Regions from separate parts of the Neobacillus sp. 204 genome, predicted to be linked through region 2. Evidence: riboswitches for the same ligand, from Rfam matches in the RefSeq annotation. Region 2 holds a riboswitch; the other holds the start of a gene.
What was found. A riboswitch is a leader RNA that binds a small molecule or an ion and turns the genes downstream of it on or off. The one in region 2 is predicted to bind FMN.

Region 1: linked by a shared signal. The riboswitch ahead of ribE (riboflavin synthase) and the one ahead of ACJ004_RS13825 (ECF transporter S component) in region 2 are both predicted to bind FMN.

What each region holds. Positions count from the first base shown of each region.
Region 1 is NZ_JBJORY010000005.1:231,976-247,091, reverse strand. Features, by position in the region: gene ACJ004_RS12615 (carboxypeptidase M32) at 1-1,046, shown strand, start outside; gene ACJ004_RS12610 (TerC family protein) at 1,356-2,141, shown strand; gene ACJ004_RS12605 (phosphatase PAP2 family protein) at 2,412-3,083, shown strand; gene pssA (CDP-diacylglycerol--serine O-phosphatidyltransferase) at 3,102-3,812, shown strand; gene qoxD (cytochrome aa3 quinol oxidase subunit IV) at 3,877-4,170, opposite strand; gene qoxC (cytochrome aa3 quinol oxidase subunit III) at 4,171-4,776, opposite strand; gene qoxB (cytochrome aa3 quinol oxidase subunit I) at 4,766-6,742, opposite strand; gene qoxA (cytochrome aa3 quinol oxidase subunit II) at 6,732-7,709, opposite strand; gene ACJ004_RS12575 (iron-sulfur cluster assembly accessory protein) at 8,085-8,387, shown strand; gene ACJ004_RS12570 (ABC transporter ATP-binding protein) at 8,537-10,252, shown strand; gene ACJ004_RS12565 (Cof-type HAD-IIB family hydrolase) at 10,398-11,156, shown strand; gene ACJ004_RS12560 (cold-shock protein) at 11,278-11,478, shown strand; gene ACJ004_RS12555 (YwbE family protein) at 11,650-11,847, opposite strand; gene ACJ004_RS12550 (hypothetical protein) at 11,840-12,043, opposite strand; partial or broken gene ACJ004_RS12545 (catalase) at 12,230-13,084, shown strand; gene ACJ004_RS12540 (GyrI-like domain-containing protein) at 13,251-13,718, shown strand; FMN riboswitch at 13,829-13,977, shown strand; gene ribE (riboflavin synthase) at 14,126-14,785, shown strand; partial or broken gene ribB (3,4-dihydroxy-2-butanone-4-phosphate synthase) at 14,839-15,116, shown strand, end outside.
Region 2 is NZ_JBJORY010000006.1:112,773-127,888, reverse strand. Features, by position in the region: gene rluB (23S rRNA pseudouridine(2605) synthase RluB) at 201-938, shown strand; gene resA (thiol-disulfide oxidoreductase ResA) at 1,037-1,561, shown strand; gene resB (cytochrome c biogenesis protein ResB) at 1,582-3,204, shown strand; gene ccsB (c-type cytochrome biogenesis protein CcsB) at 3,205-4,392, shown strand; gene ACJ004_RS13850 (response regulator transcription factor) at 4,560-5,276, shown strand; gene ACJ004_RS13845 (ATP-binding protein) at 5,273-7,051, shown strand; gene sigX (RNA polymerase sigma factor SigX) at 7,327-7,878, shown strand; gene ACJ004_RS13835 (hypothetical protein) at 7,853-9,028, shown strand; gene ACJ004_RS13830 (peptidoglycan DD-metalloendopeptidase family protein) at 9,204-9,950, shown strand; FMN riboswitch at 10,095-10,227, shown strand; gene ACJ004_RS13825 (ECF transporter S component) at 10,394-10,978, shown strand; gene ACJ004_RS13820 (ferredoxin) at 11,087-11,335, opposite strand; gene ACJ004_RS13815 (YpbB family protein) at 11,591-12,628, shown strand; gene ACJ004_RS13810 (RecQ family ATP-dependent DNA helicase) at 12,628-14,142, shown strand; gene ACJ004_RS13805 (CPBP family intramembrane glutamic endopeptidase) at 14,139-14,744, shown strand; gene ACJ004_RS13800 (LysM peptidoglycan-binding domain-containing protein) at 14,741-15,116, shown strand, end outside.

The DNA.
Region 1 (15,116 bases), on a different contig from region 2:
ACGATGCTCTCTTGGATGAGTTTGAACCGGGATTAACTGTGAAAAAACTAGATCCACTTTTTGCTAAATTAAGAGATTCAAGTGTTAAGCTATTAGAACGCATTCAACAAAATGGTAAGCGGACGAGGGCAGAACTATTTGCTCAATCGTTTACAGTTGAAAAGCAAAAAGAATTCAATCGCTATATCCTGCCTATTATTGGCTTTGACCTCGAGGCTGGCAGATTGGATGAAACGGTGCATCCTTTCGCTCAAACTGTAAATACAGGAGATGTACGATTAACAACTCGTTATTTAGAAAGAAATGTGAGATCTGCTTTATTTGGAACCATCCATGAGGCAGGGCATGGAATCTATGAGCAGCATATCAATCCTCAGTTTGAGGAGTCAGTTCTCCAAAGCGGGGCATCCTTCGGCATTCATGAATCTCAATCGAGATTTTTAGAAAATATGGTCGGCCGCAGTAAGGAATTCTGGAAATACTTCTACCCTAAATTGCAGGAGTATTTTCCAAAGCAACTCGAAAATATTTCTGTCGATGAATTTTATCGGGCCGTGAATACAGTGGAACCATCATTTATCCGTGTAGAAGCGGATGAATTAACGTATAATTTGCATATTATGCTTCGTTATGAGATTGAAAAAGCATTAATCAGCGGGGAGATTGAAGCGAAAGACCTGCCAGTTATTTGGAATCAGAAAATGCAGGATTATCTTGGTGTCACACCAAGTACGGACACTGAAGGGGTCTTGCAGGATGTTCATTGGTCCTTTGGAGGCATCGGTTATTTCCCGTCATATTCATTAGGAAATCTCTATGCAGCGCAAATCCTCCGTATGATTCAAAAAGATATGCCTGATTTCTATAATCATATTGAAAATGGGCGATTTGATCTGATTCAAGAATGGTTAAAAGAAAATGTCCATCAATATGGAAAGCTGTATACACCGAATGAGTTGATTGTAAAGGTAACTGGGGAAGAATTAAACGCTGAATATCTGGTTGAATATCTTGAGAAGAAATACTTAGAGGTTTACGGAATGTAAATGTAAGGTCATGGGGGATAAGTTTATTACAAACTTAAACTCGCATTGACATTTTAATGGAATTATAATAAAGTAATAGTAATTAAATATTTCCTTTTTAAAGGGGAGTAGCTGCTACAATAAAGTCGTCATTCCGAGGATTCACTTCTCCGGCTTTATTGGCAACATCGACGTTGTTAGCAAGACCTTTACTTTACTGTAAAGGTCTTTTTGTGTTCTCTTAGGCCTTTGCTGTAATCAGTAAAGGCCTATTTTTATGGCGTTAGGGAGTATTTTTGAAAAGAAACAACTTTTAAGGAGGAAATATTCATGGACATTACTCTTTTACTGGAATACGGCTGGGTGTTATTGATCTTGGTGGCATTAGAAGGTCTCTTAGCAGCAGACAACGCTTTAGTACTTGCGATTATGGTTAAACAACTACCAGAAGAAAAACGTAAGAAGGCATTATTTTATGGTTTAGCAGGAGCCTTTATATTCCGTTTTGCTTCCTTGTTTGTGATTTCGTTTCTTGTGGATGTATGGCAGGTTCAAGCTATTGGAGCTCTATATTTACTGTTTATGGCCGGTAATCATATATTCCGTAAGGTCATAAAAGGAAAGGCAGAAGAACAAGAGGAGAAGAAAGTATCAAAGAAAAGCAACTTTTGGGTGACTGTTTTGAAAGTTGAAATCGCGGACATTGCTTTTGCGGTTGATTCGATCCTTGCTGCTGTAGCGATGGCTGTTGCCTTACCAAACACACCACTTCCAAATATAGGTGGTCTGGATGGTGGTAAATTCTTAGTTATTTTTGCTGGTGGTATCATTGGGCTAATTATTATGCGCTTTGCTGCGAATCAGTTTGTCAAGCTTTTAGAAAAACGACCAGGTCTTGAAATTGCTGCCTTTACGATCGTAGGGTGGGTGGGTGTGAAACTTGCCGTTTATACGTTATCACATCCAATGTTATCTATTTTAAACGAGGATTTTGCGCATTCAACAGGATGGAAAATAAGCTTTTATGTGGTATTGGTAGGTATTGCTGCAGCAGGTTGGTTTTTTTCAAAAGAGAAGAGCACAAAACCAGTGAGAGAAGAGCCTGAAACATTTTAATTATTTTTTCCTAGGCAGTGTTAAAGGTTATTGTTGATTTTGCCACTCTGTTGATTGGAGCGGAAATCAACAGACATGTTTAACACAGCCTTTGCCTATTTTGAAAGGCAGACTTAACAAATCTGCCTTTTTTTATGATTGCTAACTAGGATAGTACTTTTTTGACATACTATTCAAAGGTAAAGTGATACTAAAGGTTGTAGAAGCTGGAACTAAGAGTATCATATCAATTAGAATCATAATTCCATTTTGCCAGAGAGGTTTGTTTGAATGAAATTAAAATCGTATCTTGTTATCGCCTTTATCATAAGTGTTGTTTCCATAATTGGCTTTAGTTTGATATCCTTATTCATAAGTGACCGAAAAATCATCCATTTTGATCGGATAATCATCAATAGTGTTCAAGGACTCGAAACGACGGATCTAACTAATGTAATGAAATTTTTTACGTTTATTGGTTCTGCCCCATTTGTCATTGTCCTTAGCCTTTTTCTTTTATTTTTCCTCTATAAAGTGCTGCATCATCGCTTAGAATTGATTTTATTTGTTGCAGCAATAACAGGGTCTGCGATATTAAATGGGATCTTAAAGAATTTTTTTCAAAGAGTACGCCCTGATTTTCATCGCTTAATTGAGATAGAAGGCTATAGTTTTCCAAGCGGTCATGCGATGAATGCATTTACGGTCTATGGAATTATTTCGTTTTTATTATGGCGGCATATTACTAGCAGTTTGGGAAGATGGATATTAATTTTCGTAAGTGTGGTAATGATTTTAGCCATTGGTATCAGCCGGATCTATTTAGGTGTCCATTACCCCAGTGATATCCTGGGCGGCTATTTTGCTAGCGGCTTTTGGCTTACAACAGCGATTTTATCTTTCCAATATTATCAAGAAAAACGTTATAATAGGAATAAAAAGCAGGAAAAAGAAATTGCGTAATTATTTTAAACGTATGGAGTGATACATATTATCAGAAACAGTATTCCTAATCTATTTACCATTTCAAATTTATTTTTTGGATATTTATCCATTATGTATTCCGCCCTGGGGGATTATAAAAATGCAGCCATCCTAATTTTGATAGGGATGATGCTTGACAGCATGGATGGCAGGATAGCCAGGATGTTACATGTGGATAGTGAATTGGGGAAAGAACTTGACTCGTTAGCGGATGTGGTTACATTTGGTGTGGCACCTGCTATGATGGCTTATTATTCCTATTTCTCTGACTTTGGCATTGCAGGGATGGCTATTTCAGGGTTATTCCCTTTATTTGGAGCCTACCGATTAGCGCGGTTTAATATTAATGCCGTCAAATCTTCAAAAAAGTATTTTACCGGTGTGCCAATAACTGCAGGGGGAGGCTTGTTAACTCTGCTTACTCTATTCCAGGGGAAAATGCCAGAGATCATTCTTCCAATTGCCTTTTTTATTATTTGCTATTTGATGGTTAGTACGATAAAAATTCCTAGCCTGAAAGATGTTCCACTACCGAAATATGGAATTTTGGTTACGCTTTTCCTAGGGTACGCGATCTACCTCGTCTTTAAAAAAGAACAGCACCGCTTCCCATATTTCATATATGTCGCGATTCCACTATATGTGGCGTTTATCATCTTCCAATTAATAAGAAATAAAAGAAAAAGTAATGGTGGAATAAAAAAATAAAAAAAGGGTGTCAGGTACCATGTGAAAATTTCACATGGTGCCTGACACCTATTTTTGTTTCTAATTACATTCCAAATGACATGACCCATATGGATCCTGCGACGGTTACGAAGGCGATGAAGAAGCCGTAAACGACGTTGATGATTTGGGATTTGCCGTCTTCTCCTTCGTTCATGTGCATGAACATATATAGTTGAAGCGCAGCCTGGATTATAGCTAAGGAACCGATAATCCAGAGGATCGTTTTAAAAGGAAGATTGGTTTTTAGTGCCACACCGAGTGCTGCAAAGGTTAGTACTAGTGACATGATAAAACCTAATACGTGTGTAAGTGGAAACCCTTTTGTATTTTTAGCCATTTATGCCACCATCCTTGCTAAATACACAAATGTGAATATAAAGATCCAAACAACATCTAAAAAGTGCCAATAAAGGCCGATAATAAATGTTTTACGGGCAGTTACAGGTGTTAAACCTCGTTTTAAAATTTGGATAATCACCATAGTGGCCCAGCCAATCCCCATGCTCACGTGCAGTCCATGTGTACCTAGTAAAACAAAGAAACTAGATAGAAAGGCACTTGTTTGCATTGTTGCGCCTTCGTGGACATAATGAATAAATTCCGTAATCTCCATGAACACGAAGCCGGCTCCTAGCAGGAGGGTAATAATGAACCATAATAATAGACCATTACGGTTATGGCGGCGCATCTCATAGATTGCTAGACCGCATGTAAAACTACTTGTTAATAAAAGGATCGTTTCAATCATGACATCTTTGATTTCAAAAAGGTCCTTTGGTGTTGGACCACCAGCATATCTCGCATTTAGTACAGAAAAGACCGCAAAGAGAGTACCAAAGAGGATAATCTCCGCTCCTAAGAAAATCCAGAACCCGAGAATATTCATCCGGTTTTGTTCCGTTTGATATTCGAGTGGTAAGGCTGTGTTCACATTAGCTGACATGGCTGTTCCCCCCTTTTTCGACGTTACGCCATGCTTTTTCCGTCTCTTTTATTTCGTCAACAGAAACATGGAAGCCATCGTTATAATCGAATGAACGAATGATTAAGCCAATAATTATTCCTACAGTGGCTATAAGAGCCGCAATTTTCCATTCAAAGACAAGGAAGAAACCAGCGATGCCAAAGATAGCACCCATATAAATTGGTAAGCCGGAATTACTTGGCATATGGATCTCTGTAATTTCGTCGTCTTTTAGTGTTAATCCTTCGTTATTCTTTTTCATATACCAGAAGGAATCAACAGATTTTACTTCAGGTAGTTTTGCAAAATTATAGAATGGAGGCGGTGAAGCAGTAGCCCATTCTAGGGTTCTTGCATTCCATGGGTCGTTTGAAATATTGCGGTCTGCATAGCGTGCGCTCCAATAAATGTTATAGCAAAGGGCACCAAACCCGATCGCTAAAATGACAGCACCAATCGTAGATAACATGAATAATGGTGCATAGCCTGATTCAGCCGAGTAGGTGTATGAACGGCGAACTGCACCGTCTAATCCAAGGAAGAACATTGGCATAAAGGTTAAGTTAAATCCAATCGTAAAGAACCAGAAATGAATTTTTCCGATTTTTTCATTGAGCATATGGCCGAACATTTTTGGCCACCAGTAATATAATCCTGCAAATACCGCAAACACAACCCCAGGAATTAACACATAGTGGAAGTGAGCGACAAGGAATAGGGTGTTATGGTATTGATAGTCGGCAGCTCCCATTGCGAGCATGACCCCAGTTACACCACCGATGATAAAGCAAGGAATAAACGCAAGCGCCCAGAGCATCGCAGTGCTAAACTCGATTCGACCTTTTCTCATCGTGAATAACCAGTTAAACATTTTGACACCCGTTGGAATGGCAATCATCATTGTCGTAATCGAGAAGACAGAGTTGACTCCTGGTCCAGCTCCCATTGTGAAGAAGTGGTGGACCCAAACAAGCATACTTAAAAACGCAATACCAACAATGGAGAATACCATTGATTTATATCCAAACAACATTTTTCTGGAGAAGGTGGAAATAACCTCAGAGAACATTCCAAACGCAGGAAGAACAACGATATAAACTTCAGGGTGACCCCATAACCAGAAAAGGTTAGCCCACATCATATCCATTCCTCCACCGCTTAAGGTGAAGAAGTGCGTCCCAAAGATCCGGTCAAATGTCATTAATGCAAGAGCTACAGTGAAAATAGGAAAGGATGCTACAATAATGACTGACGCAATAAAGGAAGTCCAAGTAAACATTGGCATTTTCATTAATGTCATGCCTTTTGTTCTCATTTTTAAAATTGTAACAATAAAGTTAATTCCCGTCATCAGGGTACCAATCCCGGCAATTTGCAGGGCAATTGCGTAATAGTTATTCCCGATTCCAGGCGTAAACTCTTTACCTGCAAGAGGGAAGTACGCAGTCCAACCAGCATCTGGAGAACCACCAATAACAAACGAAATATTAAACAACATCGCACCACTAAAGAACAACCAAAAGCTAAGAGCGTTAAGTTGTGGGAAGGCCACGTCACGAGCACCAATTTGCAGCGGAATCACCACGTTCATTAAACCAATTAATAATGGCATTGCTGCAAAGAGAATCATGATAACACCATGTGTTGTAAAAATTTCATTGTAATGCTGTGCATCTAAAAATTTCATCTCTGGTCGAGATGTTTGAGCCTTCATTAAAAGCCCATCTACTCCGCCTCGGAAAAACATCAGCACACCAGAAAGGATATACATGATCCCAATTCGTTTATGATCGACAGTTGTCAACCATTCTCTCCAAAGCCATTTCCATTTCTTTAAATAGGTAACTCCAGCTACAATGCCTATCATCGTTAAGAGAATAGCAATCTGTGAACCTAGTATTAATGGGTTGCCGACGATAAAAAAGTCATGCCAATTAATGCCCATTGTGTTCACCTCCATCAGAATTTTCGTCCGTGTTCATTCCATCCATGTCCATAGAATTCCCAGTTGTTTCTTTTTCTTTAAAAATCTTTCCTTTTACGCCATGTACTTCATATAATTCAGGGTTTGTATACGTTTTTGAATTCATATCTGCATGGTTGACCCAGACTAGATGAGTACCAACGAATGTCTCACGTCCTAAGTGTGTAGGCTTAAGTAGTTCAACGTATTTCTTTTCCGTTAACTTAGGCGCAGTATCTTTGACTTCATTTACCCATTTTTCAAAGGCTTGCGGGGATTTTGCTTCGACTGTAAATTCCATCTCAGCATAACCCTTGCCGTTAAAGTTTGTATTTCTTCCTAAAAATTCTCCAGGTTTGTCAGCGGTAAGGTACAACTCTGTCTCCATCTTATTCATGGTATACTTTTGACCGCCTAAAGCAGGAACCCAGAAGGATTGCATTGTGCCAGCAGAGGTTAATTTAAACTGTACCGGAGTACCAGCAGGTATGTTCACATAGTTCACAGTTTCGATTCCTTGCTCAGGATAGCTAAAAATCCATTTCCAATCGGCGGAAGTCACATTGATGGTAATTGGTTTTTTATTTTCATACCCGGCAGGTACTTTTTCTAGTTTATAGATTGTTTTAACAGTAGGAATTGTTAAAGCAATAACAATAAGAATAGGAATCACAGTCCAAATTATTTCTAATTTTGTGCTTCCATGTTCTTCAGGAGGCTGATAATCTGCATTTTCAGGTTTAGCACGATATTTCCATATGATATATCCAAATAAACCAAATACCACGACAACCACTAGCAGCATAAAAATAAGTGACCAGTTAATCAAATCAAGAATATCACGTGCTGCAGGTCCTTTTGGATCAAAGACGACCATTTTTGAACAGCCGCTTAAAAGTAGAATTGGTAATAAAGCTAACAGTGGAAATAAGTAGCTTTTTTTAAACATGTATATATCTCCCTTCCATAATGTACACTTTTAAGATTATAATCGTGAAATCTTTCACAAACAAGATAAAACTATTTTCCTTTCTGTTTTTTACTGAATTAAATATGTTTATATTAATTATTATTTAATATTAATTAGTCTTTTTGTTTTTTCTCAAAACCTATATTAACAATATTGCTGTGATGATAATATAGGTTTTTGGATTAAATTGTGACAAATTTGTTAAGGATTTAATATCCAATGCGAGGGAAAATAAGGGAAGTTGATTTTATAAAAAATCTAACTATGTTTTTGTTGTCACAAATCTTTTAATTGTCTATTTTAGATAAAAAGTGGGATAATACGTAGGAATACATAGATAGAGGAGAGCAAAAAATGAAGGTAAAAGTTAATCGTAATGCAGCTAAAGCGTTGAAAAAAATGTTAGAACAAGAAGAAGCACAAGGAAAACTATACCGAGTTTATGTCACAAGTATTCATGGGGACCACGCCCATTATGATTTAATGCTGGATACGCCAACAGAAAACGATGTAGTGGTTACAAGCGATAAAGAAATTGATTTTATTCTTGATAAAAATGAACCTGCCTTAAATAGTATCTGGATCCAATATTTCCAATTACCGAAAGAAGAATGGTTAATTACTAACCCTACAATGGGCGTCCACCATCACCATTAATAGAACAAAAAAACGCTTGTTAAATGTGACTGGCGTTTTTTTATTGTAAATATTTTCTTAAAACTTGAAAAAGTTAGTAAATTTTTCATATAATCCTATTATTGTGATTCATAACCAATTATGAGTTTCTACACAAAAGGAGATTACATATGATTCGACGTTTTTTTTCTTATTATCGACCCCATAAGAGGCTGTTTATTTTAGATTTTGTCAGTGCAGTCATAGTAGCAGCCCTTGAATTAGCCTTCCCGCTTGCAATGCAATGGTTCATTGATAAATTACTTCCGAATGGAGATTGGAAAGCGATTGTTTCTGTCAGCATTGGTCTATTTCTGGTTTATTTACTAAGTACGTTTCTGCAATTCATTGTGAATTACTGGGGACATAAGCTCGGGATTAATATCGAAACGGATATGAGGCAGGAATTGTTTGAACATGTCCAGAAGCAATCCTTTCGTTTTTTTGATAATACGAAAACAGGTCATATAATGAGCAGAATTACCAATGATTTATTTGATCTTGGCGAACTTGCCCACCACGGTCCAGAGGATGTTTTTATCACAATCATGACTTTTGTTGGCGCATTCTGGATCATGTTGACGATAAATGTGAAACTCGCGTTTGTTTCGATTTTAGTGCTTCCATTTTTGATGTTACTAGTAGTTGTCTGTAATTTAAAAATGAATAAGGCATGGGGGCACATGTACACAAGCATTGCAGACGTCAATGCTCGTGTCGAGGATAGTGTTTCCGGCAGTCGCGTGGTTCAATCCTTTACAAATGAAGAATTTGAGATTGCTAGATTCCAAAAGAATAATCAGACCTACCGCGGCGCAAAGTTAGGCGGATATCGTGTCATGTCTTTTAGTATTTCGGGTATTTACATGATGACAAGGCTAATTACCATTATCGTTCTTGTTTATGGATCATGGTTGAGTTTTACTGGCCAACTCACCTATGGGGCACTGGTCGGTTTTATTCTCTATGTGAATGTCTTATTGAAACCTGTGGATAAAATTAGTGCAATCATGGAGCTTTATCCAAAGGGGATGGCAGGTTTCAAACGATTTATTGAAGTAATTGATGCAGAGCCAGACGTGAAGGATACAGAGAATGCGGTGGATATAGGATCACTTAATGGAAATATCATCTTTGATAACGTATCCTTTTGCTACGATAATCATAAATCCGTCCTTGATCATGTTAATTTGAACATTCTTGCCGGGGAGACTGTGGCTTTTGTCGGCCCATCTGGGGCGGGCAAAACAACCATGTGCTCCCTGATACCAAGATTTTACGATGTGAATGGTGGAGGCATATATATCGATGGACTTGATATCCGGAACATGACTAAAAAGTCGTTGCGGTCACAAATCGGTATCGTTCAGCAGGATGTGTTTCTGTTTACTGGAACACTAAGAGAAAATATTGCTTATGGAAAACTGGATGCATCCGATGAGGAAATTGCAGAGGCAGCGAGAAGGGCTCATTTGGAACAATTTATAGCTTCCTTGCCTGAAGGCTACAACACACAAATCGGTGAACGAGGATTGAAGCTCTCAGGTGGTCAGAAGCAGCGCCTGGCAATTGCTCGTATGTTTTTAAAAAACCCGCCCATTTTAATATTGGATGAAGCCACTTCAGCTCTTGATACGGAAACAGAATTGATTATCCAAGAAGCATTGACAGAACTTGCTGAAAACAGGACCACACTTATTATTGTCCATAGGCTCGCAACCATACGTAATGCTGACCGTATCATTGTGGTGACGGAGGAGGGGATCGCTGAAGAAGGCCGCCATGATGAGTTAATTGAACAAGGAGGCATTTTTGCCAACCTTCATCGTGTTCAGTATCAACAATAAATATCCAAGGACCCTACGACAAATTCGAAGGGTTCTCTTTTTTTGTTAACTATAAAAACATTATGTAAACTAAAATGTTTGATTAGTATTTAGTGATGGTGTTAATCTAGTAATGGGAAAAATATGAAGGGAGCACGTTATACATATGGAAAATTTTAAAAATGATGTTGAAATTAAATTAGTTGCACTCGATATGGATGGTACTCTTTTAAATAATAAAGGACAGGTTTCAGAAGGAAATCGCCAAGCCATTAAAGCGGCTAAGGACAAAGGAATATTTGTAGTTTTAAGCACAGGACGTTCGCTGCTGACAAGTAGAGAGCATGCTGACTCATTGGAATTAGATTCGTATTTAGTAACGGTTAATGGAAGTGAAATTTGGGATGATAAACGTGAATTAGTGGAAAGGAATTTGGTAAAGTCAGAACATATAGAGTGGATGTGGAATTTAACGCAGCAGCATAATACAAAGTTTTGGGCAATTAGTACGGAACGAAATTGGCATAATGAAATGCCAGAAGACCTACATTCACTCGAATGGATGAAATTTGGTTTCAATATCGATGATGACGAAACAAGAGCGCTTATCATGAAGGAATTACAGGAAAAAGGTGAATTTGAACTTAGCAATTCAACCTTGAAGAATATCGAAGTTAATTCAGCTGGAATTAATAAAGCCAAAGGTCTTGAAATTGTTTGCAACAGGCTTGGATTGGAAATGAAAAATGTGATGGCAGTTGGAGATAGTCTCAATGATTTGGCGATGATCAAGGCATCCGGATTAGGAATCGCAATGGGAAATGCTCAAGACATTGTTAAAGAGTCTGCTGATTGGGTTACAGTGACGAACGAAGAAGATGGTGTCGCAAAAGCAATCCAGAAATGGGTCTTAGATAATAGCTGATTCAGAGAAAAAATTTTTTTGAAAGTTGGCTAGTATAGCATAAAAAAAAATGGGTAAAAATAATTAGGCAAGTCAATTTGCAATTTACATGTAATTGTTACATGCTAGGAGGCTACAAAGAATGGAACATGGTAAAGTAAAATGGTTTAACGGTGAAAAAGGTTTTGGATTCATTGAGCGCGAAGGTGGAGAAGATGTGTTTGTTCACTTTTCTGCTATTCAAGGCGAAGGATACAAAACATTAGACGAAGGTCAAGAGGTAACGTTTGAAATTGAAAGTGGCCAACGTGGACCACAAGCAGTAAACGTCCGTAAATCATAATGACCCGCCGATAAACAGACCCAGCGAATGGGTCTGTTTTTTTAGTTTCTACTGAAAAATGAAAAGGAGTTGGATTGACCGAGAAGGATAATAAATAATCCGCAGGGTAAATGATAGAGCAATTCACTAAAAAAACCCCCTCTGCGATTTAGCACAAAGGGGTTTAACTAACTAATTATTTATTTCCTTCACTCTGCCAACTTGCCCATCCGTGAGCCTAACCTTTATACCATGAGGATGAAAACTGGACTTGGTTAATATATCCTTGACGGTACCCTCTGTTAGTTTCCCGCTTCTTTGATCCGCTTTAAGGACTATTTTGACAAGAGCACCTGGGGAAATATCGGCTCGATTTTGACCGCTAGACACCCATTTTTCTCCGTGAATTACTTACTTTTTTCGTTTGCTGGCTTTGCAGCTTTTTAGTGGCCATAGAAGCGCTTCCGCCTACATTTCCGCCAGCGGATTTGTTTTTCTTATTTTGCAGCTGTAGTTTCATCGCCTCTTGCAGACTAATTTTCTTCTTCGTTTCTTCATTTGTATTTGTTTGATTTGAATCAGTCATAAAAAATCCTCCTATAAAAGTGTTAAGTCCATTATATGCTATTTTCATCTAAATTAAAATTTAAGTATTTATTCAAAAGATAATCAGGCAAGTTGCCACTATTATTTATAAAGTCATATTTATTTCATATTTTTTAAAATTTTCCAACAATTGATATGATAGAATAAACAAAGGGACGTCCGATAATGGGTAAATGCGGATGGAGCAGCCGTTTGGGTGAAATATCACTTTAAATCAGAGCAAGGCGTTAAGAACATGGCACCAGAACTTGCCGGGAAACTAGCCGGAGATAACCCTGATTACCATACGGAAGATTTATTTAATGCAATTGAGAAGGGAGATTTCCCTGCTTGGAGATTGCATCTTCAAATCATGCCATTTGAAGATGCTGATACGTATCGCTTCGATCCATTTGATGTCACAAAAGTATGGTCACATAAGGACTACCCGTTAATCGAGGTAGGACGGATGGTTCTCAACCGTAATCCTGAGAACTACTTTGCTAAAGTTGAGCAGGCCACATTCTCACCGGGAACAATGGTCCCTGGTGTCGAGGCTTCACCAGATAAAATGCTTCAAGGCCGACTTTTTGCTTATTCAGATGCCCACCGCTATCGTGTAGGTCCAAATCATAACTTGCTGCCAATTAACCGTCCGAAAGTGGAGGTTAATAACTATCAACGTGATGGCGCGATGCGTTCCGATCAAAACGGCGGCGGCTCTGTTTATTATGAGCCCAATAGTTTTGGCGGACCAAAGGAAGAACCTAATCATAAACAAACAGCCTTCCAGGTTACTGGGGTTGCTGAACAGGTGGCCTATGATCATAACGACCACTATTCACAAGCCGGTGACCTCTATCGATTAATGTCTAAAGAAGAGCGTGCCCGCCTAATTGAAACAGTTGTAGGTGCAATGAAGCCGATAGAGAGAGAGGACATTAAGCTTCGCCAAATCCAGCATTTCTACAAAGCAGACCCAGAATATGGTGAAAAAGTAGCCAAAGGGTTGAATTTAGCCATCCCTCAAGAGGTAAAGTAACCTTAAAAACTAGTAAAAGGCCGTTCATTAACGTGAGCGGCCTTTTTGAATCTAAGTAAGCGGAGTAATCGTTAGTTTTTTGAATGATTTAGTCGAATTATTTATGCAGGATTTAAGAGCAAGGATTAGAATTATATTAATATGATAATTCAAAAGGGGGATTAGAATGAGTATCCAAGTAATCGAAAAAGAAGAGATAAAAGTTGTTGGAATTTCATGGAATGGAACCTATTCACAAATCAGTGCACTCCCGAGTTTATTTAAGGAGATGCTAAATCGATTGGAAGAGGTATCTTATCAAACGAACGAACCTGTTTTAATTGCACCTTTTCATAGTAGAGAAACAGAAGTTACTTATTATGTGACAACACCCGTTGAAAAAATTGAGGAAGTTCCAGATGGAATGGTTGGGTTTACGATTCCAAGTAAAAATTATGTTTGCGCTACCCATAAAGGAAGCCATGACGAAGTAGAAAATACATATAAACGAATTTTTTCATGGATGGACGAATATGGGTATGAACAAGATCACAACGCATTAAGTATTGAGGTATACAAGGAAGATAATAAACATCTTATAGAGAATGGCGAGCTCCATTTTGATATTTACTTGCCAGTCAAGACTTATAAATAAGAGGTCTGTTAAAGCTTAGCGTATTGATTTCTAGTTTAGGGCATACTATTTAGTGCAAAATCCTTTACTATTAGAATCAAGTATCATAACATATAAATATATATTCGAATAATTTCCTTCGGGGTCAGGTGAAATTCCTAACCGGCGGTGATGAAGCCATGCTTCTTAGTCCGTGACCCGGTTAACATTTGTTTGTTAAGCGGTGGATCTGGTGAAACTCCAGGGCCGACAGTTAAAGTCTGGATGGGAGAAGGAAAAGACGGGATTAACTGTAGGTGAAGTATGCCTATTTTTAAGCCTTTATTTTCTATTGTCTTATACAGGACCCTGAGGACGTTTGTCTTCAGGGTCTTTCTTATTTTTTAGAGTAAGCATTAAAGGGAAACATAGTTAGGAGAAGGAACGATATGTTTACTGGAATTATTGAAGAAATAGGCGTAGTCGCAAACATCCAGCGGACTGGCGAGTCGTTTGTGTTAACCATTGAAGCGAAAAAAATACTGAATGATGTCCATCTTGGCGACAGTATTGCCGTTAATGGGGTCTGTCTAACGGTTACATCTTTTACTGGTAAACTATTTACGGTAGATGTAATGCCAGAGACGGTCAGAGCCAGCAGTCTAAACATGGTAAAACGTGGTTCCAAAGTAAATCTTGAGCGGGCGATGGCGGCAGGAGGAAGATTTGGCGGTCATTTCGTCTCAGGACATATTGATGGTACAGGGGTAATAAAAAGTAAACAATCTCTTGAAAATGCTATTTACTATGAAATTGAAGCAGAGCAGGAGTTATTAAGGTATGTAATCTTAAGAGGATCCATTGCAGTGGATGGGACAAGCTTAACTGTATTTGCAGTATCGGAAAACAGTTTTACATTATCGATTATCCCACATACATTGTCTGAGTCGATTTTAGGACTTAAAGGTTCCGGAGATATTGTTAATATAGAATGCGATATGATTGGTAAATATGTGGGACATATGATCAAAAACTTGTCGACTGATCCTGGGCAAAAAAGTTCCAAAGGGATAACTGCTGAATTTTTAGAAAAGAATGGCTTTTTTTAAATAAGGTGAGTTAATTTTCTAGCATTAAAAACAATCGAAAGGAGAGAGGAAACGTGTTTAATACAATTGATGAAGCCCTTTCTGACTTGAAAAAAGGGAAAGTTGTCATTGTCTGTGATGATGAGAACCGGGAGAATGAAGGGGATTTTCTTGCCCTTGCTGAAAAGGCAACGCCGGAAGTGATCAATTTGATGGCGACACACGGAAGAGGTTTAATCTGCGTCCCGATTGAGGAAGATTTAGCTCGAAAGCTGGATTTATCTCCAATGGTTTCCAATAATACGGATCCACACGGAACAGCTTTTACCGTAAGCATCGATCACAAGTTTTC
Region 2 (15,116 bases):
TGTTCTTTTGAACATGCTCTTTTATTTTTTCCGCTATTTACATCCGTTACTTTGAAAAGTAAAGGAATTGTGTCATAATTCATAAGGATAGGTTCCTGTTTTCGATTCACGAGCATGCAATGTGATCGATTGCTCAAATTAAACAATAGCAATATGCTGGTATCTTATCTTTTTTATATAGATAAATTCGAGGTGGAATAATGGAAAGATTACAAAAAGTAATTGCTCGAGCGGGCATTGCTTCTAGAAGAAAATCTGAAGAATTAATAAAAGAAGGGCGAGTAAAGGTTAATGGAAAGGTTGTTACTGAACTTGGTCTGAAGGTGTCACCGTCTGATAGGGTAGAAGTCAATGAAATACAGATTGAGAAGGAAGAACCAGTTTATTTCCTTTTATATAAACCAAGAGGTGTTATATCCAGTGTTAATGATGAAAAGGGCAGAAAAGTAGTTACCGATTTCTTTCCACATTTAAAGGAAAGGATTTATCCAGTAGGTCGACTTGATTACGATACATCAGGTTTATTAGTGTTAACAAATGATGGAGAATTTGCCAATTTACTCATGCATCCAAAAAATGAAATTGATAAAGTTTATGTTGCAAAAATAAAAGGAATTCCATTAAAAGAAAATCTGAGGAAACTAGAACGAGGAATCCGTTTAGAAGATGGAAAAACAGCCCCTGCAAGAGTGAAATTAATAACAGCAGATAATAAAAAGCAAACCGCAATCGTTGAAATAACCATCCATGAAGGTAGAAATCGTCAGGTTAGAAGGATGTTTGAAGCAATTGGCCATGAAGTGGTGAAATTGAAGCGTGAACGATATGGATTCTTAACACTTAATGGTTTAAGAACAGGTGATGCAAGAGAACTGACTCCACATGAAGTGAAGCAACTTAGGGCAATCGGAATGGGGTCGACCAAAAAAAATTCATAAAACCGTCACAATTTATGTTCTGCATTAACACTGTGATTAAGTTGGAAAATGCTATAATTTAGACAAACTGTGTCAGGTGATTTATTGGAGGGTTATATATGAAAAAACGGCGATTAGTTATAAGATCAATCATCTTACTTTTACTAGGTTCTGCCGTTGTTTATACGCTTTATGCTAATTTTACAAAAGATACCAAACAAAAAGTAGCGGTTGGAGCGCAGGCTCCTGATTTTGCATTGGTCGATATGCAAGGAAACAAACATCAGTTATCAGATTACAAGGGACAAGGGGTATTCCTGAATTTCTGGGGAACATGGTGTCCGCCTTGTAAAAAGGAAATGCCTTATATTAATAATCAGTACCATCAGTATAAGGACAAAGGCGTGCAAGTCTTGACAGTAGATATTCAAGAATCTGAACTCGCAGTTAATCAATTTGCAGAACGTCTAAAACTGGATTTTCCGATAATGATTGATACAGATAAAGAAGTCATGAATACTTATGGAATTGATCCGCTTCCAGCTACATTTTTAATTGATAAGAATGGCAAGGTCGTAGAATATTATACGGGTGAACTTACAGAAGAAAAAGTAAGGGAGTTTATGGAGAAAATTAAACCTTAAGGTTGTAGGGAGTTTTTTCAATGAAAGATGTTAAATGTGAATGTGGACATGTAAATCCCCATGGAACAGTTTTATGTGAAGCATGTGGTAAAGAGCTGATCAATCAAACTAACTCTGAACAGCTTATTGATATGCGCTATGAAGGAAGTGCACGCCGTTCACAAACATACAATAAAACGATTATTGATAAAATATGGAACTTTTTTTCATCAGTAAAAGTTGGAGTTTGGCTGATTATTATTACCTTAATTGCATCATCACTTGGTACCATTTTGCCGCAAGAAATGTATATCAACTTACCTGCAGATGTATACTACGAGCAAGAATACGGCTGGTTTGGTAAATTATATTACCAATTAGGATTTAATAACTTATATGGTTCCTGGTGGTACTTAATCTTGATTGCGATGATTGGTATCTCGCTTGTAATTTGCAGTCTTGATCGAGTTGTGCCTTTATATAAGGCCCTTAAGGCTCAAAGAGTAACTAGACACGAAGGCTTTTTAAAACGTCAGCGTGTTTTCGGTGTGAACGAAATAGCAAGTGAAAGTGATTTTGCAACTATTAAGAAACACCTGCAGAAACGACGATACCATATTCGCGAAGAAAATGGTGATATTTTAGCAGAAAAGGGCCGCTTTGCTCGCTGGGGTCCATACGTAAACCATGTAGGTTTAATTATTTTCTTATTTGGTGGAATGCTGCGTTTCATTCCTGGGATGTACGTAAATGAGGACCTTTGGGTACGGGAAGGCGAAACAGCTGTTGTTCCAGAGACGGATGGACAGTTCTATCTTCAAAATAACAAGTTCATTCTGGAGCATTACGACAAAAACAAAGATAAAACCTTTGAAAAGGCCATTGAAAAAGCGGGTGAGGTTGTAAAAAATTATCAATCCAACGTTGTTTTATATAAGCGTGTTGGACAAAACCTCCCTGGTGAGAAACCGACGCTTAAGAAGATCAAAGATTATAAGGTTCGAGTCAATTTACCGCTGCAATATGAAGGCTATTCGGTATTTCAGTCTTCTTTCAGGAATGAGTTAAGTAAGATGTCATTTGCTCTGACAAATAAACAGACAAATAAATCAACTGGAGAACTGACAATAGACCTCCGAGAACCAAAGATGAAGTATGACCTTGGAAACGGTTATTCGGTTGAAATTCTTAACTATTTTCCTGATTTTGAATTTGCGGATAATGGCGAGCCAACAACCAAATCACGTGTACCAAATAACCCAGCTTTTGTTTTTCGGATGGTCTCTCCTGAAAAGCCAAAAGGGGAAACGAGTTTTGTAGCCATTAAGCAAACGATTGAACCATTTGGTGATAATCAATATAAGATGTCTTTTAAAGGAATTGAAACGACAAATGTTTCAGGGTTTATTGTTCGTAAGGATTCAACATTATGGGCGATAATATTAGGTGGAATCATCTTTATGATTGGTGTTATTCAAGGTGCTTATTGGAACCATCGCCGTATTTGGATTCAAAACAAAAACGGTCAAGTTTGGATTGCGGCACATACAAACAAAAATTGGTATGGTTTAAGAAGAGAAATTGAGGGCGTATTGGCAGAAACGAATCTTGCAATGCCAATCGATCAAGCGCAAATTGAAGAAATGGATAAGGGGGGAGTCTAGTTGGCAACAATAAGTAGTAATTTATTATTTATTTCGTTTGTTCTATATTTAATTGCAACCTTATTTTTTGGAGGGTCAATTAAATCAAAAAAGGCAGGTAATGAAAAGCAAGGTACCAATAGCTGGGGAAAAATCGCTGTCTTATTAACGATTGTTGGTTTTATATCGCAGTTAGGTTACTTTATTACTAGATGGATTGCAGCAGGACACGCTCCAGTAAGTAACATGTTTGAGTTCACGACATTCTTTGGAATGGCTCTTGTAGGTGCATTTATTGTTATTTATTTTATTTATAGGACGACCTTACTAGGATTATTTACAATGCCAGTTGCCATATTAGTAATTGCTTACGCTAGTATGTTTCCAAAGGATATTACCCCATTAATACCCGCATTACAAAGTTATTGGCTCCATATTCATGTAACTACAGCGGCGATAGGGGAAGCTATTCTAGCGATTAGCTTCGCGGCTGGTCTTATTTATCTCGTAAAGGCAATTGATCAAACAAAATCCAGCAAACGAACTTTTTGGCTTGAAACGGTGATGTTTGCTTTAGTTGCCGTTCTCGGTTTTGTTGCTGTATCTTCGATTTTTTCAGGGTTAGGTTATCATGAAAAATTTAATTGGATTGATAAACACGATAATGCAGCAGTTGTTGAATTTACAATGCCTGCCATTTCTGGACCTCATGAAGGGGAACTACTAACTAAAGACCGATTCAAGCCTTTGTTTGAGGTACCAGCCTTCATCAATGCCAAAAAATTAAATACTGTCATTTGGTCATTGATGGCAGGTCTCGTTATTTACGGCTTAATTAGGCTGATCTTAAGAAAGCGTATTGCTGCAGCCCTTAAACCGATTGTTAAAAACATTAAACTAGACTTTGTTGATGAGATTAGTTATCGGTCTGTATTAATTGGTTTCCCGGTTTTTACTCTTGGAGCACTCATTTTTGCCATGATATGGGCACAAATGGCTTGGTCAAGATTTTGGGGCTGGGATCCAAAAGAAGTTTGGGCATTAATTACTTTTTTGTTCTACGCAGCATTTTTACATCTACGACTGTCAAAAGGATGGCATGGCGAAAAATCCGCATGGCTAGCTGTAATTGGCTTTGTAATCATTATGTTTAACCTTGTTGCAGTTAACCTTGTCATTGCAGGACTTCATTCCTATGCGGGTTCTTAAATAAATAAATTTTATAGCCTTCACTTTTAAAAAAGTGAGGGCCTTTTTAAAACTCAAATGTTTTAGGGTTTGTCAAAATATTGTCACAATTTAAATGGGGAATTAGCAGGAATATATAGCATAAAACAATACCATTTTGTAAAATAAACTCCATGGGGGGATTAATAATGGATAAAGACGTGAAAATTTTAGTTGTAGATGATGAGGAAAGAATTCGTCGTTTATTAAAAATGTATTTAGAGCGTGAAGATTATACAATTGATGAAGCTGAAGATGGAAATGAAGCATTAGAAAAAGCGTTTGCTAATGATTACGATGCCATTCTCCTTGACCTAATGATGCCTGGCAAGGATGGAATTGAAGTTTGTCGTGAATTAAGAGAAAAAAAGGCAACACCGGTAATCATGCTTACCGCTAAAGGTGAAGAAATTAATCGTGTTCAAGGCTTTGAAGTGGGTACAGACGATTATATTGTCAAACCATTCAGCCCTCGGGAAGTGGTCTTACGAGTCAAAGCATTGTTAAGGAGATCATCACAAACTAGTTACCTGCAAACGGAAACAACAACTAAAGACGTAATTGTATTTCCACATTTAACAATTGATAATGATGCACACAGAGTAATGGCTGATGGTAAAGAAGTTAGTTTAACTCCAAAAGAATATGAGTTACTTTATTTCTTGTCGAAAGCACCGGATAAAGTTTTTGATCGCGAACAGTTACTTAAAGAAGTTTGGCATTATGAATTTTTTGGAGATTTACGAACAGTTGATACGCATGTAAAGCGTCTCCGTGAAAAATTAAACAAGGTTTCCGAACAAGCTGCAAGAATGATTGTTACAGTTTGGGGTGTAGGATATAAATTTGAGGTTATTAATGAATGACCTTTTTAAGAAGTGTTGTAGGAAAGCTTTGGTTAACGATTCTTTTATTAGTATCATTTGTACTATTCATCTTGACAATCATGCTTCTCGAATTTTTCCAAAACTACAATGCTGATGAGATGAAGAATGATTTAACCAATACAGCTAAAAAAATTGCAAACGTTATACAAAAACATCCAGATGATAATTTTCCACTTGGCTTAGAGATATCCTGGGAAATTATCGATAAAGTGAATAATGTTGTGGTCATAAAAAATGACGATGAAATCTATTACTCTCCAAACACGGAAAATACAAAAAGGCTATCATTGACAGATATTAAAAATGATCCAAATTTATCAAAAGTATTTAATCAAGACATTACAGTGGAAAAGATCTCCACTCTTGCGTTTAATGATGAAGAAAAAGGTGCTAAGTATACGATTATTGGTGTACCTTTGCACCTTCCTGGAGAAGAGCATAGTGCAGTTTTCATTTATCAATCATTGGAAGTCATGCAAGAGACTACCCATGAAACAACTAAATTTATTCTCCTTGTTGCGGGTGTCGCTATTATCCTTACGACTATATTTGCCTTCTTTTTATCCACAAGAATTACCGCTCCGTTAAGAAAGATGAAAGAAGCGGCATTTGAGGTGGCAAGGGGGAAATTCGATACGAAAGTTCCTATCCTTACTCACGATGAAATTGGTGAACTGGCAACTGCGTTTAATCAGATGGGAAGGCAATTGAAATTTAATATGAGTGCACTTAGCCAAGAAAAAGAGCAGCTTTCTAGTATTTTAAGCAGTATGGCTGATGGGGTTATAACTTTTAATCGGGATGGCACGATTCTAATTACCAATCCACCAGCAGATCGTTTTCTTCAGTATTGGTATTATGAAATGGGGGCATTTAGTTCTGATTCCGAAGCTATACCACCAGAAGTTATGGATCTTTTTCAGCAAGCTGTTGATACGGAAGCGGAACAAATTGGCGAGATTTCATTTCAAGGCAGGCACTGGGTTATTTTAGTTAGTCCGTTATATAGTAACCGGTTTATTCGCGGTGCGGTTGCTGTTTTGCGGGATATGACGGAAGAACGACAGTTAGATAAAATGAGAAAAGACTTTATTGCCAATGTTTCACATGAGCTACGTACGCCTATTTCCATGTTACAAGGTTATAGTGAAGCAATTGTAGACGATATTGCTGAATCCCAGGAAGAGAAAAAGGAAATGGCAAAGGTCATCTATGATGAATCCTTGCGAATGGGCCGACTTGTTAATGAATTACTGGATTTGGCCCGAATGGAAGCAGGTCATCTCCAGTTAACAAAAGAGGAAATGAATATATCATCATTTATTAATCGTATTATCCATAAGTTTCAAGGATTAGCTAAAGATAATGAAATTCAATTATATGCAGAAATTGAAAATGGAATCACTTCAATTTCCTTTGATCCTGATCGTATTGAACAGGTACTTACGAATTTAATAGATAATGCTATTAGACATACGCCTAAAGGCGGCTCAGTTAAATTAAGTGTGACATCAGAAGACACGGGGATCATGATTCGAGTGAGAGACTCTGGCTCTGGTATTCCTGAAGAAGACTTACCATTTGTCTTTGAGCGGTTTTATAAAGCAGATAAAGCGCGAACAAGAGGCAGAGCTGGAACAGGTCTTGGACTGGCCATAGCTAAAAATATTATTGATGCACATCATGGACATATTTCTGTTCAGAGTAAACTCGATCAAGGGACGACATTTTCCTTCTTATTGCCTCGAAAATAGTAAAATGAACAAGTTTTTTGCCGATTGTTCTTGATTCATGAGAAACAATTAAAAGCGAGAGCGACTTGTCTAGGGGCTTATGACCTCGAGCCCCTAGGCGCTGGAGCTAGATACATTTCAAAACTCATCCATTACCGGGATGAGTTTTTTATCATATTTTTTGGGAATTGAATTCCAAATAATACCTTTCTTTTTGTCACAAAACAGTCTATATTTATAAGGTGAAACTTTTATACATATAATTCGACTAATATTATGAACGGGGAGGGGAATTGATGGACTCCGTTTTCGATGAACTTTATCAAAAATATCATCATGACGTTTTTCAATTTCTATTTTATATGGTTAGAAACAAAGAACAAGCCGAGGATCTTGTCCAAGAGGTCTATATAAGGGTGTTTAAATCCTATCGTCGTTTTGAAGGGAAGAGCAGTGAGAAAACATGGTTATTTTCGATCGCAAGAAATGTAGCCATTGACTTTTTCCGAAAACAAAAAGGATGGAAAGAAAGATTACTCGAAAAATTCGATTGGTCAACTGACCAATTGAGAGACGTATATCCAATTCCAGAAGAAATTGCAATGCAAAAGGAAGAAATCAGATGGGTATATAACTGCTTGGAATATTGCACATTTGATCAACGTGCCGTGATTATTCTACGTTATATCCAAGATTTATCAATTGCTGAAACAGCCCAGGCTTTAGGATGGACTGAAAGTAAGGTAAAAACTACACAACACCGTTCTTTAAAGGTTTTGAAGAAATATATGGAATTGTCTTATGAAAAGGAGGGATCAGCGAGTGAGAAAGTCAGAGTGGAGCGATAAGCAGCTCGAAGAATTATTAAGGCAAATGCCTAAAATACAAGATGATCGCAATCCTCGTGACATATTTCAAAATCTTACTTTACGAAAATCAAAAATAAAACAATGGCTGGTACCTGGGCTCGCTACGGTAGCTGCATTATTTATATTCTTTATCTTAGTTCCTAAATTAATGGTCGGGACCGATTTATCAGGAGATAATGAAAAACAAGAAAAATCCTCAGTCGAACAAGACATGCAGACTACAGATAAGAATTCAACCCTTGCCATGCAAAAGGATAGTGCAAGTTCAAAAGCAAGAACATTTGCTGCTACGGAAAAAATTGAAACTTTGAAAACGGCTATCTATGATGAAGAAGTGGGTAAGGGAAAAGTAATAACCTATTGGATACCTGACCAGCAAGCACAAATTCTTGTACCAGTTTCAACGGTAGTTAAAGAGACAAACAATAAAACATGGCTTAGGTTATTTGGTGAAAATATGGTGAATTTAAAGGAGCAGGAATGGGGATTAAGTGAATTCTATCCTCTTAATGCTACATTGAAACTTGATAAGAAAAATAAAGTTGTTTTGGTTGATTTACCAGCAAACCATCAGTATGGACAAGGATCAGCGACAGAAACAAATTTTATTAATGTATTACAAAAGGATATATCTTCAAACAGCAATCTAAAAAGAATAAAGTTCACAACAAATGGAAAACCAGGAATTGAATTAGGAAATTATGGGCATCAGAAAGAATTAAAAATTCAGCAACAAAAAAATCATGCCTTCTTTTTTTACTATTCCGAAGGTAATGAAATCCCATACCTGGTCCCCTCCATAGAAAAGTATAAAGATATTAAGACGGCCTTAGAGTCTATGAAGAAGGATCAGCCGTTACTAGGGTTAAAAAGTTCGCTTTTACCAGCATTGCCGATAAATGAAGTATCTATTAATAAAAAAACATTACTTGTTACAATGAATGAGGATGCGAGCATTCAAGATGACCAAACAACAATAAATGCTTATGAGTCACTGTTATTGACAGCTAAAGAGTTTGGTTTAGAAAAAGTCATGATTACGAATTCGCCAGTAAAAAACATTGGACCATTTGACTTATCAAAAGAGAACAAAGTCCCGAGGGCACCCAACTTACGGACGATGCAATAATTATTTTCAATCAACCGATTAAGGTTGATTTTTTTAATTATGAATAAAATAACTAATGTCTCCAAATTATAACAAGTATGCCTAATCACTCCTCCGCTACTGAATATGTTCTAAATGTGCAGGAAAAAACATATGGTGTGGAGGAGGAAAGAACTAAGGAGGTTGACAAAAGGAAATGCGAGATTACATAAAAAGGGTTTTTATTGCCCTAATTATGGCGCTATGTGTCAGTTTGTTATTTTTAGGTGGAAAACATTCCGAAGCAAGTATGAAGGTTGACAAAGAGGTAAGGGATGGATGGATATGGCCAGCGGATGGGATAATTTCTGATACATACGGGACAAGGATGGGCAAACATAAAGGTATTGATATTGCTGGAAAATTAAATACACCTGTCCTAGCCGTTGCTGAAGGACAGGTGGTGAAATCCTATTACTCTAATACATATGGAAATGTGGTGTTTATAAAACATCCAAGTCATTTTGTGACGGTCTACGCACACTTAAACAAGCGAAACGTATTTGTAGGTCAAAAGATTAAACAAGGGGCAATAATAGGGAAAATGGGGAAAACAGGACAAGCTACAGGGACCCATCTTCATTTTGAAACTCATCAGGAAGAATGGAGATATGATAAGAAATTTGCCATGGATCCAGAAAAAATATTAGGAAAAGCTGACCCAGGGGAGACCGTAACGGGAGGTATCGCTGCTAGTAATGACGATGTATTAGAGGCGAGTTTACATATTAAACCCCAAAATGAGGATAAGATAAAAGTGAAAAATAAACAATATATAGTCAAACAAGGTGATACATTATATTCTATTTCGAAAAAAAGAAACATCACTGTGACACGAATTAAAGAGCTAAACCATCTTTCCACGGATTTGATTAAACCTAAGCAAATATTAAATGTAAATTAGTTTTCAATAACAAAGCCTGTAGACTTTTGTGTGCAGGCTTTGTTGTTGAAATGGGAAAAACAGTGACAAACTCGTTAAAGTGGAAACCTTTTACTTAACAAAAAATAGCTTCTAAAGTATAATTAAAATTGTAACTAAATATCGATCTATCTTCGGGGCAGGGTGAAATTCCCGATCGGCGGTATTTGAGTAAAACTCATTAGCCCGCGAGCCGTATTAGGCAGGATTTGGTGCGATTCCAAAGCCGACAGTATAGTCTGGATGGGAGAAGATGGAGGTTCTGCAGACGTTCAAAAATTATACATGTAATGAACGTTTATTAAGCGTGCCTTTGTGAACTCCCTCAAGCAAACATTGTTGAGGGAGTTTTTATTTAAATGGGGCTCGACTGTTTGCTGAACCTCTCTTCCTAAACGCGATGGATCAAAAAAGGAGAGAGGAAGATGAAGAAGATGAAGAAAAAGAGGAAAATGAATGTAAAGGCCTATGTGTCGATTGGGATGCTGAGTAGTATCGCTTATCTGCTAATGCTACTAAACTTTCCATTGCCGCTATTCCCAAATTTCTTGTTTGTCGATTTCAGCGACATCCCTGCATTAATTGCCACTTTGATTTTTGGACCAGTTGCAGGAATCTTAGTTGAGTTTTTTAAAAATGTTCTTAATTATATTGCAACAGGTAGCCAAACAGGAATTCCTGTGGGCCATATAGCCAATTTTGTTGCTGGAATTGTGTTTATCCTGCCGACATATTTTGTATATAATAGACTCAAAACTAGAAAGGGTATGACACTAGCATTAATCTCCGGAACGGCTATCATGGCGGTTATGATGAGTATCTTAAATTATTTCTTTATTTTACCAGCTTATACCGTTCTTATGGGTTTCCCAGATATGCGAAATTTGGTCGTGCCAGCTATCTTGCCATTTAACATTTTAAAAGGTGTCATGATGTCTGTTATCTTTATGCTTCTATTTATTCGGATGCAGGCATGGATCAATAAATTTACAACTATTAAAAGCGTATAATTGTAGAGCAGCAGGGGGGAGATTATCCTTCCTGCTATTTTGTTATTAAAATAAAAAACCCCTCACCGATAAAGGAGAGAGGCAGTAGCTTAAATATTATCCTAAATATTATTCAAATTTCGTTGGATTGCCATCAAAAGCTTCGTCTGCTACTTTAATGGAATCAGTAGGACAGCCCTCAAAAGCATCCATCATATCGTCGATTAATACATCAGGAATTTCAACAATTCCTTCATTATCATCAAGTGTTACGAATGCGATACCTTCATCATCGTAATCATAGATATCTGGTGCTGCTGCGCCGCAAGCTCCACATGCGATGCATGTTTCCTTATCAACAATTGTATACTTTGCCATGAAAAAAACCTCCCAGTAAATTGAAAAAATAATACTCATTTCCATCATCAATATGAAAACGGATAACTCATATCTATTGTAAAACTGTATCGACAACTTTTCAATAGAAAAATGCCCTTACTACTTTAGATTATATAGGTGATTTTCTAAATTTTCCACATTTATGGGCAACAGGATTCTTTGTTTCATGGTAGAATATAGAGGAAAAATGATTATTTTGTCGAATACGTGCGAAGTTAGTGGTGGGAGGTTCCTATGCTGCAGATTGAATCCATCATTCTTTATAGTATCAAACAATTAAACAGGGAACGGACCATTTATTCGGTCTACCACCTTTTAAATGGAAAGAAGTCATCACAAACCATCCAAGATGCCCATTTATTTTCCTTGAAAAGTTTTTTTGGAATATACGAACAATTATCAAGGAACTCATTTGAAGAAATAATCCAATCGATGATCAACAATAGGTGGATAGAAAATAATGGTGAACAACGATTTAATCTAACGCCCCTTGGACAGAAACTCCTAGAAAAAAAACAACTCCCCAAGTATATTGATGGCTGGAACTATCATCAAATTGCATCCTTATTTTGGGAAAGGCTGTCATTATTTGTTCAGGTAGTATCCAATTTAATGTTCGGAGAGACAAGGTATATACCCATCCAAAAAAACAAAGAGGTACATAGTTGGTTAAAATCGATACTAAAAGATATCCCCTTGCCTAGGATGGAAGTAGGGACCACCGTTTATTCAGAGCTTAATGATTGTTTGGATGCGGGAAAAGAAGTTGACCCCTCCCTTGTCGTATTTCAGTTAACAGGTTTTCAACAAATTGGATTGACCCCTCTTCAAGTAGGGAAACAGTTGAATTTAAATTTCCATGATTACCAAATCGAGTTTACAAATACACTTCATTATTTAATTCAAAAAATCAAAGAAGATGGTCATCAGTTAAAAATCTTACCATTACTAATCCACGATTTAATGGAAGAAGATGATTTAACCCTTTCCGCTAGGAAAACACAGAAATTATTAAATCAAGGGTATTCACTTGATATGATTGCAAAAATAAGGCACTTAAAATTAAGTACAATAGAAGATCACCTTGTTGAATTAGCCTTAAATATAGATGATTTCTCCATTGATACTTACGTAGAAAAAGAGTTGCAAAATAAGATTTTGGAAATCTCACGGCAAATAGCAACCAAACAATTGAAGTTGATTAGAGAAAAAATAGTAAGTGCAACATATTTTCAAATTAGGTTGGTATTGGCGAAATATGGTGATAGATAATGGAATTAGAAAAAGTATTAAAAGAACATTTTGGTTATCCATGTTTTAAGACAGGTCAAAAAGAGGTAATCACATCAATTTTATCTGGTCAACATACATTGGCCATGCTCCCAACTGGAACTGGAAAATCATTGTGTTACCAACTTCCAGGGCTAATGTTAAAGGGGCAAATTTTAATCATATCTCCACTTCTTTCACTGATGCAGGATCAAGTAGAACAATTTAAAAAATTTGGAGAAAAGAGAGTCATTGCATTAAACTCTTTTCTTTCTGCAGATGAGAGACAGAAGGCGTTTCATCATCTTGATCAGTATAAGTTTATTTTTATATCACCTGAAATGTTAATGGTTCCATATATCATCCGAAAACTTCAAGAATTAACAATTGGATTATTTGTGGTAGATGAAGCCCATTGTATTTCCCAATGGGGCTTTGACTTTCGACCGGATTATTCAAAGCTAGGTGAAATTAGAAAAAAGTTTGGCAACCCACTCACTCTTGCACTTACTGCAACTGCCACCAAAAAGGTGCGGGAGGATATCATTGATTCACTTGACTTAGAGGAAATAGTAAAAATTGAATCAACTATTGACCGGCCTAATATCGGCTTTTATGTAAAAGAATTATATGACTTCCGCGATAAGCAAGACGTTGTCCTTGATCTTGTTGCCAAGTTGACAAAGCCAGGAATCATTTATTTTTCAAGTAAAAAAGTTGCCGAGCAAATAGCCTTATTATTAACCGAAAAAAGGATTTGTCGTGCAATGGCTTATCATGGCGGACTAGACCAACACACACGAATTCTGATCCAACAACAGTTTATTTATGGACAACTAGATGTTATTTGCGCAACCAGTGCCTTTGGAATGGGAATTAATAAAGAAAATATAAGGTTTATTATTCACTATCACATGCCGATGCAATTAGAATCTTATCTCCAGGAAATTGGAAGGGCAGGTCGTGATGGAGAACCGAGTATTGCCATCCTTTTATATACTCCAGGAGATGAACAACTTCCTCTCCAGCTTGCCGAGAGTGAATTACCATCTGAACAACAAATAGACTGGTTGTTCAAAAAGATAGACGAAAAACAGATTGAAAAGGATGGAAAGATTACGTTAAATACGCAACTTATGGACCTTGGCGGTTTTTCAGAGATTCAATGGCGAATTGTTGAAGACATCATTATTAATACACCAATTGAAACAGTAGGTCTTAAACAATTACAAAACCTTATTAAGGATTTTGTTAAGGATAGAATAACAATTAAAAAAAATAATATTTATAAAATGAAAACATGGGTGGAATCTAATTTCTGCAGACGTGAATATATTTTACAGTATTTCGATGAAACCCTGTTAAACAAGGTTCACCAGTGCTGTGACATTTGCGGACTTCAATTCAATGATTTTCAAACAAAAGATTCTATTAATTCTCCTTCGGTGATGAAAACTGAACAAAACTGGAAGAACTATCTTGCCAAAATTCTAATCAATAGTGAGTTGAGGGAATGAAAAAGAAGTATTTTGAATTAATTAATGGATTAACAGATAAAGATTTGCTTTTCCATCTGTATATGACACAAGTAATTCTCTGTGGGATCTCATTGCTATTAGGGTTTATATTTTTTGACCATTTCTCGTATTCAGAGAATATTTCTTTTGATGATTCCCGCGTTTTTACCATTGGTATCCCTGCAGGTTTAACAGTTGTGCTGTTAGATATCCTCTTAATGAAATGGCTGCCGATGTCCTTTTATGATGACGGTGGGTTAAATGAAAGAATCTTTAAAAATAGAAATATCTTTCACATCCTAATCATTGCACTTTTTGTAGCTTTTAGTGAGGAATTATTGTTTAGAGGGATCATTCAAACAAAAGTAGGACTAATTTTTGCGAGTATTATCTTTGCAATTATACATTATCGATATCTTTTTAATTGGTTTTTATTTGTAAATATAGTTGTATTAAGCTTTTTTATTGGATTAATTTATGATTGGACAAATAATTTACTCGTTACAATTGTTATGCATTTTGTCATTGATTTTTTATTGGGTGTTTATATAAAATGTAAAAGCCCTACTAGAAATAATGAACAGGGAGGAGTGCAGCTTTGAATAATGAAGAACCCTACAGGGACCAGGCAGAACGATTAAAACAACGAATAGAAAAAATTAATGAGACAGTGGACTCTAAGGATGTTTTGCCGTCGCGTGAGCAGATCCATCGTCAAAAGAAGAAAAAAACAAAGTGGAAGCTAAAATATCCAGTTATTCGTTTGTTAGTCTTGTTCTTTATCCTCCTCCCTATCATTATTTTTAGTGTAATTTCATATCGTGACGGTGCAAAAAAAGTAAATGGGGTTGTGAAACTGGCGGAGGATTCTGTTGGGTATGAAACCATTAATTTGGAAAAATCAAATGAGGAAGAACAAATAATGGGAGAAAGTTCGGATCAATCCGAGGAGAATCTTGCTGAGAATAATGAAA